DNA from 3 places in the Streptococcus toyakuensis genome. Region 1 is predicted to be linked to each of the others. Evidence: predicted binding sites of a transcription regulator. Region 1 holds the regulator's gene; each other region holds the start of a gene.
The links. The regulator CtsR, encoded in region 1, represses protease genes until heat stress. The targets are predictions, from matches to a motif close to TTGGTCAAAAAAGGTCAAANA.
Positions count from the first base shown of each region.

Region 2: a site for CtsR is predicted at 2,797-2,817, ahead of clpP (ATP-dependent Clp protease proteolytic subunit ClpP). Genes of this name have one in related genera too.
Region 3: a site for CtsR is predicted at 1,871-1,891, ahead of STYK_RS04250 (ATP-dependent Clp protease ATP-binding subunit). Genes of this name have one in related genera too.

Region 1 is NZ_AP024523.1:2,010,664-2,014,946, reverse strand. It holds gene STYK_RS10030 (ABC transporter permease) at 1-21, shown strand, start outside; gene STYK_RS10025 (ABC transporter substrate-binding protein) at 59-1,066, shown strand; gene STYK_RS10020 (ABC transporter ATP-binding protein) at 1,066-1,794, shown strand; gene STYK_RS10015 (CtsR family transcriptional regulator) at 1,913-2,371, shown strand; gene STYK_RS10010 (ATP-dependent Clp protease ATP-binding subunit) at 2,373-4,283, shown strand, end outside.
Region 2 is NZ_AP024523.1:1,397,244-1,401,526, forward strand. It holds gene STYK_RS07195 (branched-chain amino acid ABC transporter permease) at 1-284, opposite strand, end outside; gene STYK_RS07200 (ABC transporter substrate-binding protein) at 552-1,712, opposite strand; gene STYK_RS07205 (YlbG family protein) at 1,814-2,062, opposite strand; gene clpP (ATP-dependent Clp protease proteolytic subunit ClpP) at 2,141-2,731, opposite strand; gene upp (uracil phosphoribosyltransferase) at 2,905-3,534, opposite strand; gene STYK_RS07220 (deoxycytidylate deaminase) at 3,623-4,090, opposite strand; gene STYK_RS07225 (TetR/AcrR family transcriptional regulator) at 4,109-4,283, opposite strand, start outside.
Region 3 is NZ_AP024523.1:815,311-819,593, reverse strand. It holds gene STYK_RS04265 (amino acid ABC transporter ATP-binding protein) at 1-595, opposite strand, end outside; gene STYK_RS04260 (amino acid ABC transporter permease) at 595-1,278, opposite strand; gene STYK_RS04255 (DUF1797 family protein) at 1,469-1,699, shown strand; gene STYK_RS04250 (ATP-dependent Clp protease ATP-binding subunit) at 1,930-4,188, shown strand.

The DNA of each region.
Region 1 (4,283 bases):
ATTAAATGGAAACGTTCGTAGAAGTAGAATGTTTCAAAAAAGAAAAGAGGAAATCAAAATGAAGAAAACATGGAAAGTGTTTTTAACGCTTGTAACGACTTTTGTAGCTGTCGTACTTGTGGCTTGTGGCCAAGGAACTGCTTCTAAGGACAACAAAGAAGCAGAACTCAAGAAAATTGACTTTATCCTAGACTGGACACCAAATACTAACCACACAGGGCTTTATGTTGCCAAGGAAAAAGGCTATTTCAAAGAAGCTGGAGTGGATGTTGATTTGAAATTGCCACCAGAAGAAAGTTCTTCTGACTTGGTGATCAATGGTAAGGCGCCATTTGCAGTGTATTTCCAAGATTACATGGCTAAGAAGTTAGAAAAAGGGGCAGGAATTACTGCCGTTGCAGCTATCGTAGAGCACAATACATCAGGAATCATTTCTCGTAAATCTGACAATGTAGCTAGTCCAAAAGACTTGGTTGGTAAGAAATACGGAACTTGGAATGACCCAACGGAACTTGCTATGTTGAAAACCTTAGTAGAATCACAAGGTGGAGACTTTGAGAAGGTAGAAAAAGTACCAAATAATGACTCAAACTCTATCACACCAATCGCTAATGGTGTCTTTGATACTGCTTGGATCTACTACGGTTGGGATGGTATCCTTGCAAAATCTCAAGGTGTAGATGCTAACTTCATGTATTTGAAAGACTACGTTAAGGAATTTGACTACTACTCACCAGTTATCATCGCCAACAACGACTACCTCAAAGACAACAAAGAAGAAGCACGTAAAGTCATCCAAGCTATCAAAAAAGGCTACCAATACGCTATGGAACATCCAGAAGAAGCTGCAGATATCCTCATCAAGAATGCGCCTGAACTCAAGGAAAAACGTGACTTTGTCATCGAATCTCAAAAATACTTGTCAAAAGAATACGCAAGCGACAAGGGAAAATGGGGTCAATTTGACGCAGCTCGCTGGAATGCCTTCTACAAATGGGATAAAGAAAATGGTATCCTTAAAGAAGACTTGACAGACAAAGGCTTCACTAACGAATTTGTGAAATAATGACAGAGATTAGACTAGAACACGTCAGTTATGCTTATGGTCAGGAGAAAATTTTAGAGGATATCAACCTGCAGGTGACTTCAGGTGAAGTGGTTTCTATCCTAGGCCCAAGTGGTGTAGGAAAGACCACCCTCTTTAATCTAATAGCTGGGATTTTAGAAGTTCAGTCAGGGAGAATTGTCCTTGATGGTGAAGAAAATCCTAAGGGGCGCGTGAGTTATATGTTGCAAAAGGACTTGCTCTTGGAGCACAAGACGGTGCTTGGTAATATCATTCTGCCCCTCTTGATTCAAAAAGTGGGTAAGGCAGAAGCTATTGCTCGCGCAGATGAAATTCTTGCGACCTTTCAGTTGATAGCTGTACGGGACAAGTATCCTCATGAACTCAGCGGCGGGATGCGCCAGCGTGTAGCCTTGCTCCGAACCTACCTTTTCGGGCACAAGCTCTTTCTCTTGGATGAGGCCTTTAGCGCCTTGGATGAGATGACCAAGATGGAACTCCACGCTTGGTATCTGGAGATTCACAAGCAGTTGCAACTGACAACATTGATTATCACGCATAGTATCGAGGAGGCTCTCAGTCTCAGCGACCGCATCTATATCTTGAAAAATCGCCCTGGGCAGATTGTTTCAGAAATTAAACCAGATTGGTCTGAAGATGAGGACAAAGAGGTTCAAAAGATTGCCTACAAACGTCAAATCTTGGTAGAATTAGGCTTAGATAAGTAGAAAAATAGGGAGTTGGTGAAGATTATCCTTTACCAGCGCCCTTTTTCTTTTAAAAATGAGAAAATTTCGGTATAATAGTCAAAGATAGTCAAGGTTTAAAGAGAGAGGTGGGTTTGTAATGAGATTTAAAAATACATCGGATCATATTGAGGCCTACATCAAGGCGATTTTAGATCAATCTGGAATTGTGGAGTTGCAACGGAGTCAGTTGGCAGATACTTTTCAGGTTGTTCCTAGTCAGATTAACTATGTGATCAAGACACGCTTTACGGAAAGTAGAGGCTACTTGGTTGAAAGTAAGCGTGGTGGCGGAGGCTACATTCGTATAGGACGGATTGAGTTTTCCAGTCATCATGAAATGCTCCGCGATTTGCTTTACTCAATTGGTGAGCGAGTTAGTCAAGAAATTTATGAGGATATTCTGCAGCTTTTGGTTGAGCAGGAATTGATGACCAAGCAGGAGATGAATTTGCTAGTATCAGTAGCTTTGGATCGCGTTCTAGGGGAAGAAGCTCCAGTTGTTCGTGCTAATATGTTACGACAGGTCATACAAGAGGTAGATAGAAAAGGGAAGTAAGATGAACTATTCAAAAGCATTGAATGAATGTATCGAAAGTGCCTATATGGTTGCTGGCCATTTTGGAGCTCGTTACCTAGAGTCTTGGCACTTGTTGATTGCTATGTCCAATCATAGTTACAGTGTAGCAGGGGCGACATTAAACGATTATCCATATGAGATGGACCGTTTAGAAGAGGTCGCGTTGGAACTGACTGAAACGGACTATAGCCAGGATGAAACCTTTACGGAATTGCCGTTTTCTCATCGTTTGCAGGTCCTCTTTGATGAGGCGGAATATGTGGCGTCAGTGGTCCATGCTAAGGTGCTAGGGACGGAGCACGTCCTTTATGCGATTTTGCATGATGGAAATGCCTTGGCAACTCGTATCTTGGAGAGGGCTGGCTTTTCTTATGAAGACAAGAAAGATCAGGTCAAGATTGCTGCCCTACGTCGAAATCTAGAAGAACGTGCAGGTTGGACTCGTGAAGACCTCAAGGCTTTACGCCAACGTCATCGTACAGTAGCTGACAAGCAAAATTCTATGGCTAATATGATGGGCATGCCCCAGACTCCGAGTGGTGGTCTCGAGGACTATACGCATGATTTGACAGAGCAAGCGCGTTCTGGCAAGTTAGAACCAGTCATCGGTCGGGACAAGGAAATCTCACGTATGATTCAAATCTTGAGTCGAAAGACCAAGAACAATCCTGTCTTGGTTGGGGATGCTGGTGTCGGGAAAACAGCCTTGGCGCTTGGGCTCGCTCAGCGTATTGCTAGTGGTGATGTACCTTCGGAAATGGCTAAGATGCGCGTGTTAGAGCTTGATTTGATGAATGTCGTTGCAGGGACACGCTTCCGTGGTGACTTTGAAGAACGCATGAACAATATCATCAAGGATATTGAAGAAGATGGCCAAGTCATCCTCTTTATCGATGAACTTCATACCATCATGGGTTCTGGGAGTGGAATTGATTCGACTCTGGATGCGGCCAACATCTTGAAGCCAGCCTTAGCGCGTGGAACTTTGAGAACAGTTGGTGCGACCACTCAGGAAGAATATCAAAAACACATCGAAAAAGACGCAGCTCTTTCTCGTCGTTTCGCCAAAGTTACGATTGAAGAGCCAAGTGTTGCAGACAGCATGACCATTTTGCAAGGTTTGAAGGCGACTTATGAGAAACATCACCGTGTGCAAATCACAGATGAAGCAGTTGAAACAGCTGTCAAGATGGCTCATCGTTATTTGACTAGTCGTCACTTGCCAGACTCTGCTATTGATCTCTTGGATGAAGCAGCAACAACAGTGCAAAATAAGGCTAAGCATGTAAAAGCAGACGATTCAGGTTTGAGTCTAGCTGACAAGGCCTTGATAGATGGTAAGTGGAAACAGGCAGCCCAGCTAATCGCAAAAGAAGAGGAAGTGCCTGTCTATAAAGACTTGGTGACAGAGTCTGATATTTTGACCACCTTGAGTCGCTTGTCAGGTATTCCAGTCCAAAAACTGACTCAGACTGATGCTAAGAAATACTTAAACTTGGAAGCTGAACTGCACAAACGTGTCATCGGTCAAGATCAAGCTGTTTCAAGCATTAGCCGTGCGATTCGCCGCAACCAGTCAGGGATTCGTAGTCATAAGCGTCCGATTGGTTCCTTTATGTTCTTAGGGCCTACAGGTGTCGGGAAGACTGAATTGGCCAAGGCTTTGGCGGAAGTTCTTTTTGACGACGAATCAGCCCTTATCCGCTTTGATATGAGTGAGTATATGGAGAAATTCGCAGCCAGTCGTCTCAACGGAGCTCCTCCGGGTTATGTGGGCTACGAAGAAGGTGGGGAGTTGACCGAGAAGGTTCGCAACAAACCATACTCTGTTCTCCTATTTGATGAGGTAGAAAAAGCCCACCCAGACATCTTTAATGTTCTCTTGCAGGTC
Region 2 (4,283 bases), 610 kb from region 1:
GTAATCAAAACAGCAATACGAGTAGAGTGGCGCAAAGGTCGGTAAGCAAGAAACTCAATCACGACACCAAGAATAGCTGTCGCTAGCATAGCTACAATAAGCGCTACAAAGAAATTCATTTGGAAAGAATTGATCAAGAAATAACCGATAAAGGCTCCCATCATATAAATATCACCATGGGCGAAGTTGATGAGCTTGATAATTCCGTAAACCATGGTATATCCTAGGGCTAACAGCGCGTAAACACTACCTAGAATCAAACCATTTACGAGTTGTTGGAGCATAAGATTCACTCTTTCTATTTATAATTCCGAGGGTTTTCCCTCACTTTTTGATAGGTTCTTATACTCAATGAAAATCAAAGAGCAAACTAGGAAACTAGCCGCAGGTTGCTCAAAGCACTGCTTTGAGGTTGTAGATAAGACTGACGAAGTCAGTCACATATATAATCCAAGGCGACGTTGACGCAGTTTGAAGAGATTTTCGAAGAGTATTAAATATCGAAACAGGGAGTGAGTCAAAGGCTCATTCCCTATTTCAACATTTTTCTATTATGGTTTTACAACTTCTGCTGCTTCAACTTTACCATTGTTCATGGTCATCATGTAAGCAGTTTTGACTGTGTTGTGGTCTGCATCGAAGCTTGTTTGACCAGTTACACCTTCAAAATCTTTTGTTTTAGCAAGGTTGTCCTTGATTTCACCTGAATTTTTAGCACCTTTTGCTGCGTTTGCTACAAGGTGAACTGAATCATAAGCCAAGGCTGCAAATGTTGAAGGCTCTTCATTGTACTTAGCACGGTAAGCGTCAAGGAAGGCTTTAGCTTTAGCTGAAACTTCTACAGTAGTTGAGAAGCCTGAGATAAAGTAGATGTTTGATGCTTTTTCAGCAGTTGCTTGTTGTACAAACTCCTCACCGTTGAATCCATCACCACCAACGATTGGTTTGTCAATTCCCATGCCACGCGCTTGGTTTACAATCTTACCAGCCTCATTATAGTAACCAGGAACGATGATAGCATCAAAGTCTTTCCCTTTCATTTTTGTAAGGGCTGCTTGGAAGTCTGTGTCACCTGCTACGAAAGTTTCATCTGCAACGATTTCACCCTTGTATGACTCGCGGAAAGATTTGGCAATCCCTTTAGCATAGTCACTGGCATTGTCAGTGTAAAGAACAACTTTCTTAGCATTTAATTTTTCAGAAACATAGTTTGAGATAATTTTTCCTTGGAAGCTATCTTGGAAAGTTCCAATAAAGAGGTAATCTTGACCTTTAGTCAATCCATCTTGAGTCGCACTTGGTGAGATCAATGGAACACCTGCTTTTGTAGCGTTCGCTACCGCAGCTGCAGTCGCACCAGATGTCGCAGGTCCTACGACTGCTGATACTTTAGATTGGGTTACAAGGTTAGTTGTAACTGAAGCCGCCTCAGCTGTTTCAGACTTATTATCTTTATCGACTACTTCGATTTGTTTTCCATCGATACCACCTGCGGCATTGATTTCATCAACAGCCAATTGGGCACCTTTTTGTTCAGCTGTTCCGTATGCAGCTAAAGAACCTGATTCTTCAAAGTTAAACCCGATTTTAATTGTCTTTTCCTCTACTGAGTTACCAGCAGTGTTGACTGCTCCAGACTTCACTTCTCCACAGGCTGCAAGAAGTGCTACACTTGCAAGCGCCACAAACGATAGGGCAAATTTTTTCTTCATCTTTTTGTCTCCTTATTTCTTAAATAGTCTGTTAAGAATATACCGAATTATCAGAAAATTGTCAATGTTTTCCTTGAGCTTTTTTCGATGATAACGTTTTCCTATCGATAAAGATTGCCCACAAAGGGTGTTTCCAACTCTTGGATATGACAAACCCTAACTTTTTTAATAAATTTTTCCTTGCTCAAGCGTCCGACCAATTGCTCCACTTCTTGAGTTGGAACATAGAGTTGTAAGTAACGATGTTTCTTGGAATGATAGGTAATATCTCCATAATCCTGCAGTTTTTTGGCATCACGATTATAGTAAAGATAGATAATCAAGCCAGAGCGATTGACTTTTTCAAACATGATAAATCCTCTTTCTAAGAAATCTCTCCCTATTATACCAAAAAAAGCAAACCCAGTCGAGTTTGCCTTCTATCATCATTAGTTCAATGAATTGTTGGCCATAATTTCATCAATAAAGCCATATTCAAGTGTTTCCTGGGCGCTCATCCAGTTATCACGTTCTGCATCTGCATGGACTTTTTCCATTGACTGACCTGAATTTTCAGCCAAGATTTTTTCCAAGGTATTACGAGTTTTGAGCAAGTGTTCTGCAGCGATAGCCATATCAGTTTGTTGGGTACCACCACCTGTACCGCCCATTGGTTGGTGAATCATGTATTCAGCATTTGGAAGCATGAAACGTTTGCCTTTTGCTCCACTTGATGCGATGACAGTCCCCATAGATGCAGCCATTCCCATAACAATGGTTTGGACATCTGCCTTGATAAAGTTCATGGTATCTACGATTGCCAAACCAGCTGAAACAGAACCACCTGGTGTATTGACATAAAGGTAAATATCTTTTGTACTATCTTGGGCATCCAAGAAAAGCAATTGGGCAATAACAGAGTTAGCCATATTGTCTTCAACCGGACCTGTCAGCATAATGATGCGGTCTTTGAGAAGACGTGAGTAAATATCGTAGGAACGTTCTCCACGGCTTGTTTGTTCAATAACTACAGGAATCATTCATTTCTCCTTTTGAGTTTTAATTTTGTTGGTCAAATGACTGAAGATAAGACTATTATAATATCTTGGTCAAAAAAGGTCAAATTTTTGTTCTGCTTTCATTAGACAGAAACAAAAACCCAACCTCCTTTCGTGACTGGAAATACTTTTCCAAGTCATTCTTCTTTTCGATCTTATTTTGTACCGAACAAGCGGTCTCCAGCATCTCCAAGACCTGGAACGATATAACCGTGTTCGTTCAAACGTTCATCCAAGGCTGCTGTAAAGATTTCTACATCTGGATGAGCTTCTTGAAGGGCTTTTACACCCTCTGGAGCAGATACAAGGCAGACAAATTTGATATTTGATGCGCCACGTTTTTTAAGAGAATCAACAGCCAAGATTGCTGAGCCACCTGTTGCCAACATTGGGTCTACTACAAAAATTTGACGTTGGTCAATGTCCTCAGGCAATTTCACTAAGTACTCAACTGGTTGAAGTGTTTCTTCATCACGGTACATACCGATGTGGCCAACTTTAGCAGCTGGAACCAAGCTCAAGAGACCATCAACCATCCCGATACCTGCACGCAAGATTGGGACGATGGCCAATTTCTTACCTGCCAATTGTTTTTGAACTGTTTTTGTAATTGGTGTTTCGATTTCCACATCTTCTAGTGGAAGATCACGAAGTACTTCATACCCCATCAACATTGCAATCTCATCTACTAGCTCACGAAAAGCTTTTGTAGAAGTATCTGTACGACGCAAGATTGACAATTTGTGTTGAATCAGTGGGTGATTAATAACTTCAATTTTTCCCATTTTTGGAGTTCCTTCTTTCAATTTATTCTTCTTATTATACCAAAAAACGGTTTAAAAATCTTTCTAAACCATTTATTTTTGATAATTTTTACATTAGATCTGCCTCTTTAAGAGCTGCCTGTACTGTCTCAAGTGGTAGATGGGTCAATTCTGTCCCTTTTTCTTGATAAAGGTATTGGGCATAGTCGTCCATTCGATACTGGTTAATATAAACCACGCGCTTGCAACCGACCTGCAGCAATTGTTTTGTACAGTTCAGACAAGGAAAATGCGTTACATAGGCTGTAAAGCCTTTAGGAACACCACGTTCTGCACCTTGAAGGATAGCATTGACCTCAGCATGAAGGGTGCGAACACAGTGTCCTTCAATGACTAGACATTCGTGGTCAATACAATGCTCGGTTCCTGATACCGAACCATTGTAACCAGTGGAAATAACCTTATTATCTTTTACCAGAATCGCGCCCACTTTGGCACGTTTACAAGTGGAACGATTGGCAATTAGTAAGGCTTGGGCTGCAAAATACTCATCCCATGCTAGTCTTTTTTCAGTCATATCTCTTCTCCTTTTTCTCTATTTTTTAAAAAATGGTAAACCTAAATCTGCAATCTTTTCAGCTGGTACCTTCATGCCATCCTTGATCCATTTTAGAAGGACAGAAACGATGGCCGAGCTCCAAAAGGAATGAAGATAAGAGCTGACACCTTTTGATTTCCCATGGTATTTTTCTAAAAATTCCTGCATGGCT
Region 3 (4,283 bases), 860 kb from region 1:
CATGTGTTACGATAACCATAGTCATTCCTGACTTGGCTAGATCTTGCATAACACCTAGAACCTCACCAACCATTTCAGGGTCCAAGGCTGAAGTTGGCTCGTCAAAGAGTAAAACATCTGGTTCCATTGCCAAACCACGCGCAATGGCAATCCGTTGTTGCTGACCACCTGACAAACTCTGTGGATAAGCAGTTGCCTTATCTGGTAAACCAACTTTTTCCAAAAGTTCCTGAGCTCTCTTCTCTGCAACTTCCTTACTTTCACCTTTGGTCTTGATAGGAGACAAAGTGATATTTTCCATCACAGTCATATTAGGAAAGAGATTAAATTGTTGGAAAACCATCCCCATCTTCTCACGCATAGCAAACAGATCATTCTTCTTGTCCGTAATATCGACTCCTTCAAAGATAACCTTCCCCTTGGTCGCTTCTTCTAACAAATTCATAGAACGAAGCAAGGTAGATTTCCCGCTTCCTGAAGGACCGATGATGACGACAACCTCTCCTCTTTTAATCTCGAGGTTGATGCCCTTCAATACTTCATTCTTTCCAAAGGATTTATGTAAATTTTCAATTTTTATCAAGGTTTCTGTCATTATTTTTTATCTCCTTGTCCCATACGTTTTTCAAAAGCTTTCAAGGCTACTGTCAAAATAGAAGTCATAATCAAGTAATAAAAGGCTGCAAATAAAAGTGGTGTTAAAGGTAGATAGGTTGTTGTAGAAACTGTTGTAGCCCCATTCCACAACTCCATGACACCGATAGCTGATAAGAGGGAACTATCCTTGATAATAGTGATAAATTCGTTTCCCAATGCTGGCAAAATATTTTTGATAGCTTGTGGCAAAATCACATAGCGCATCGCATTTTTAGGACGAATCCCTAAAGAATAGGCCGCCTCTAACTGACCCTTAGGAACCGCATTAATTCCGGCACGAACAGTCTCAGAAACATAAGCACCACTGTTCATAGAGATAATCAAAATCCCTGGAATCAGACGAGAAAGGTCAACACCTAAAATTCCAACCTGAATAGTCGGAGCATTGATGTGCATAAGGGCAAAGGCAATCATAATCTGAACCATCATCGGTGTCCCACGGAAAATCCAAACGTACAAGTTGGCGAGCCAAACAAACGGTTTAAACTTTGAACGTTGCCCAAAAGCCAAGACAACACCCAGAATGGTTCCTAAAAAGACCACACAGATAGAAATGAGAACCGTCACGACAGCCCCGTAGTTAAAATAAGGTAAATACTTTGGTAAAAAAGAAAAATTCATAGTCACACTGCTTTCTAAAATAGAATACTGTATGATTATAACATGCACTGAATTAAAATTCAAATCTTTTGTCTAATTTATTCAAAAAATCTTTAAGATGGTAGAATTAGCGAGAAATCTTAGTTTTTTCTAGTCAAGTTGCCCTCCTTTATGGTAAAATAGTAACGATAAGAAATGAAGGAGAATCAAAATGGAATCACATTTGGTTAGAATCATCAACCGCCTTGAAGCAATGGCAAAAGACGGCGGAAATTTAAAACGTAATTTTGAACGCGAAGGAGTTGTTGTTGCAGAAGTTGCATACAGCCACGACGAAGAAAACGGCTCAATCTTTACCCTTCGTGATGTCGAAGCTCGCGAAACTTATACGTTTGACAGCATTGACTTGATTGCAATGGAGATTTACGAACTCCTTTACTAATACAAAACAAGCTGGGATTACACCCTGCATGTCTAACCAAAATCCTTTTTGTCTCGCAAATAGGATTTTTTTATTCCCTAAAATCTCAAAAATTTTCATTGTAACAACTTCTCAAAGCTGCAATCTTTTTACTTGCTTTACACCCCAATCCTGTTATAATGAGAGTATAGAAATTTGACTATTTTTGACCTTTAAACAGGTCAGGCTAAAGAAAGAAATGAGGTAGATGTATGCTTTGTCAAAACTGTAAAATCAATGACTCAACAATTCATCTTTACACCAATCTCAATGGAAAACAAAAACAAATTGACCTCTGTCAAAACTGCTATAAGATTATCAAGACAGATCCTAACAATACCCTCTTTAAAGGTATTACGGATCTGAACAATCGTGACTTTGATCCCTTTGGTGATTTCTTCAATGACCTAAACAATTTCAGGCCTTCTAACAATACTCCTCCGACTCCCCCAACCCAATCAGGTGGAGGTTACGGTGGAAATGGCGGCTATGGTTCCCAAAATCGTGGACCTGCTCAAACTCCTCCACCAAGCCAAGAAAAAGGCCTACTGGAAGAATTTGGTATCAACGTAACTGAAATTGCCCGTCGTGGAGATATTGACCCCGTTATTGGGCGCGACGATGAGATTATCCGTGTCATAGAAATTCTCAATCGCAGAACCAAGAATAATCCTGTTCTTATCGGTGAACCAGGTGTCGGAAAAACTGCCGTTGTCGAAGGTCTAGCTCAGAAAATAGTTGATGGAGATGTTCCCCATAAACTACAAGGAAAACAAGTCATCCGTCTGGATGTGGTTAGCCTAGTTCAAGGAACGGGTATCCGTGGACAATTTGAAGAACGCATGCAAAAACTCATGGAAGAAATTCGCAAACGTGAGGACATCATCCTCTTTATCGATGAAATCCATGAAATTGTCGGTGCTGGTTCTGCGGGCGATGGCAATATGGATGCAGGAAATATCCTCAAGCCAGCCCTTGCTCGTGGGGAACTGCAACTGGTCGGTGCCACTACCCTCAATGAATACCGTATCATTGAAAAAGATGCTGCCCTAGAGCGCCGTATGCAACCAGTTAAGGTCGATGAACCAACAGTAGAAGAAACAATCACTATCCTCAAAGGGATTCAAAAGAAATACGAAGACTACCACCACGTTCAGTATACCGATGCTGCAATTGAAGCAGCTGCAACTCTTTCCAATCGCTACATCCAAGATCGCTTCTTGCCTGACAAGGCCATTGACCTCCTAGATGAAGCTGGTTCTAAGATGAACTTGACCTTGAATTTTGTCGATCCTAAAGTGATTGATCAACGCTTGATTGAGGCTGAAAATCTCAAGTCTCAAGCTACACGAGAAGAAGATTTTGAAAAGGCTGCCTACTTCCGCGACCAGATTGCCAAATATAAGGAAATGCAAAAGAAAAAGGTCACAGACCAGGATACTCCTATCATCAGTGAGAAAACCATTGAGCACATTATCGAGCAGAAAACCAATATCCCTGTTGGCGATTTGAAAGAGAAAGAACAATCTCAACTCATCCATCTAGCCGAAGATCTCAAGTCTCATGTTATTGGGCAGGATGATGCAGTCGATAAGATTGCCAAGGCTATTCGCCGGAATCGTGTCGGACTTGGTACCCCTAACCGCCCAATTGGAAGCTTCCTCTTTGTCGGACCAACTGGTGTCGGTAAGACAGAACTTTCCAAACAACTAGCCATTGAACTTTTTGGTTCTGCTGACAGCATGATTCGCTTTGATATGAGTGAATATATGGAAAAACACAGTGTGGCGAAATTAGTCGGTGCCCCTCCAGGTTATGTCGGCTATGACGAGGCTGGGCAATTAACTGAAAAAGTCCGCCGCAATCCCTACTCTCTTATTCTCTTGGATGAAGTAGAGAAAGCCCATCCAGATGTCATGCATATGTTCCTCCAGGTCTTGGACGATGGTCGTTTAACAGATGGACAAGGACGTACCGTTAGCTTCAAGGACGCCATCATCATCATGACTTCAAATGCAGGTACAGGTAAGGCAGAAGCTAGCGTTGGATTTGGTGCTGCTAGAGAAGGACGTACCAACTCTGTTCTTGGTGAACTCGGTAACTTCTTTAGCCCAGAGTTTATGAACCGTTTTGATGGTATTATCGAATTTAAGGCTCTCAGCAAAGATAACCTCCTTCAGATTGTCGAGCTTATGCTTGCAGATGTTAACAAACGTCTTTCTAGCAACAACATTCATTTGGATGTAACCGACAAGGTCAAGGAAAAATTGGTTGACCTTGGTTATGATCCAAAAATGGGAGCACGCCCACTTCGTCGTACTATTCAAGACTATATTGAGGACGCAATCACTGACTACTACCTTGAAAATCCAATCGAAAAAGACCTCAAGGCAGTGATGACCAGCAAGGGTAACATTCAAATCAAATCTGCCAAAAAAGCTGAAGTAAAGACTTCTGAAAAAGAAGTATAAATCCTATAGAAAAGGAGTAGAAAATGAAAATTTTCTGCTCCTTTTTACTAAAATAACTATAAATTCTTGACAGCTAGGCCTTTGTCCATTAAGAT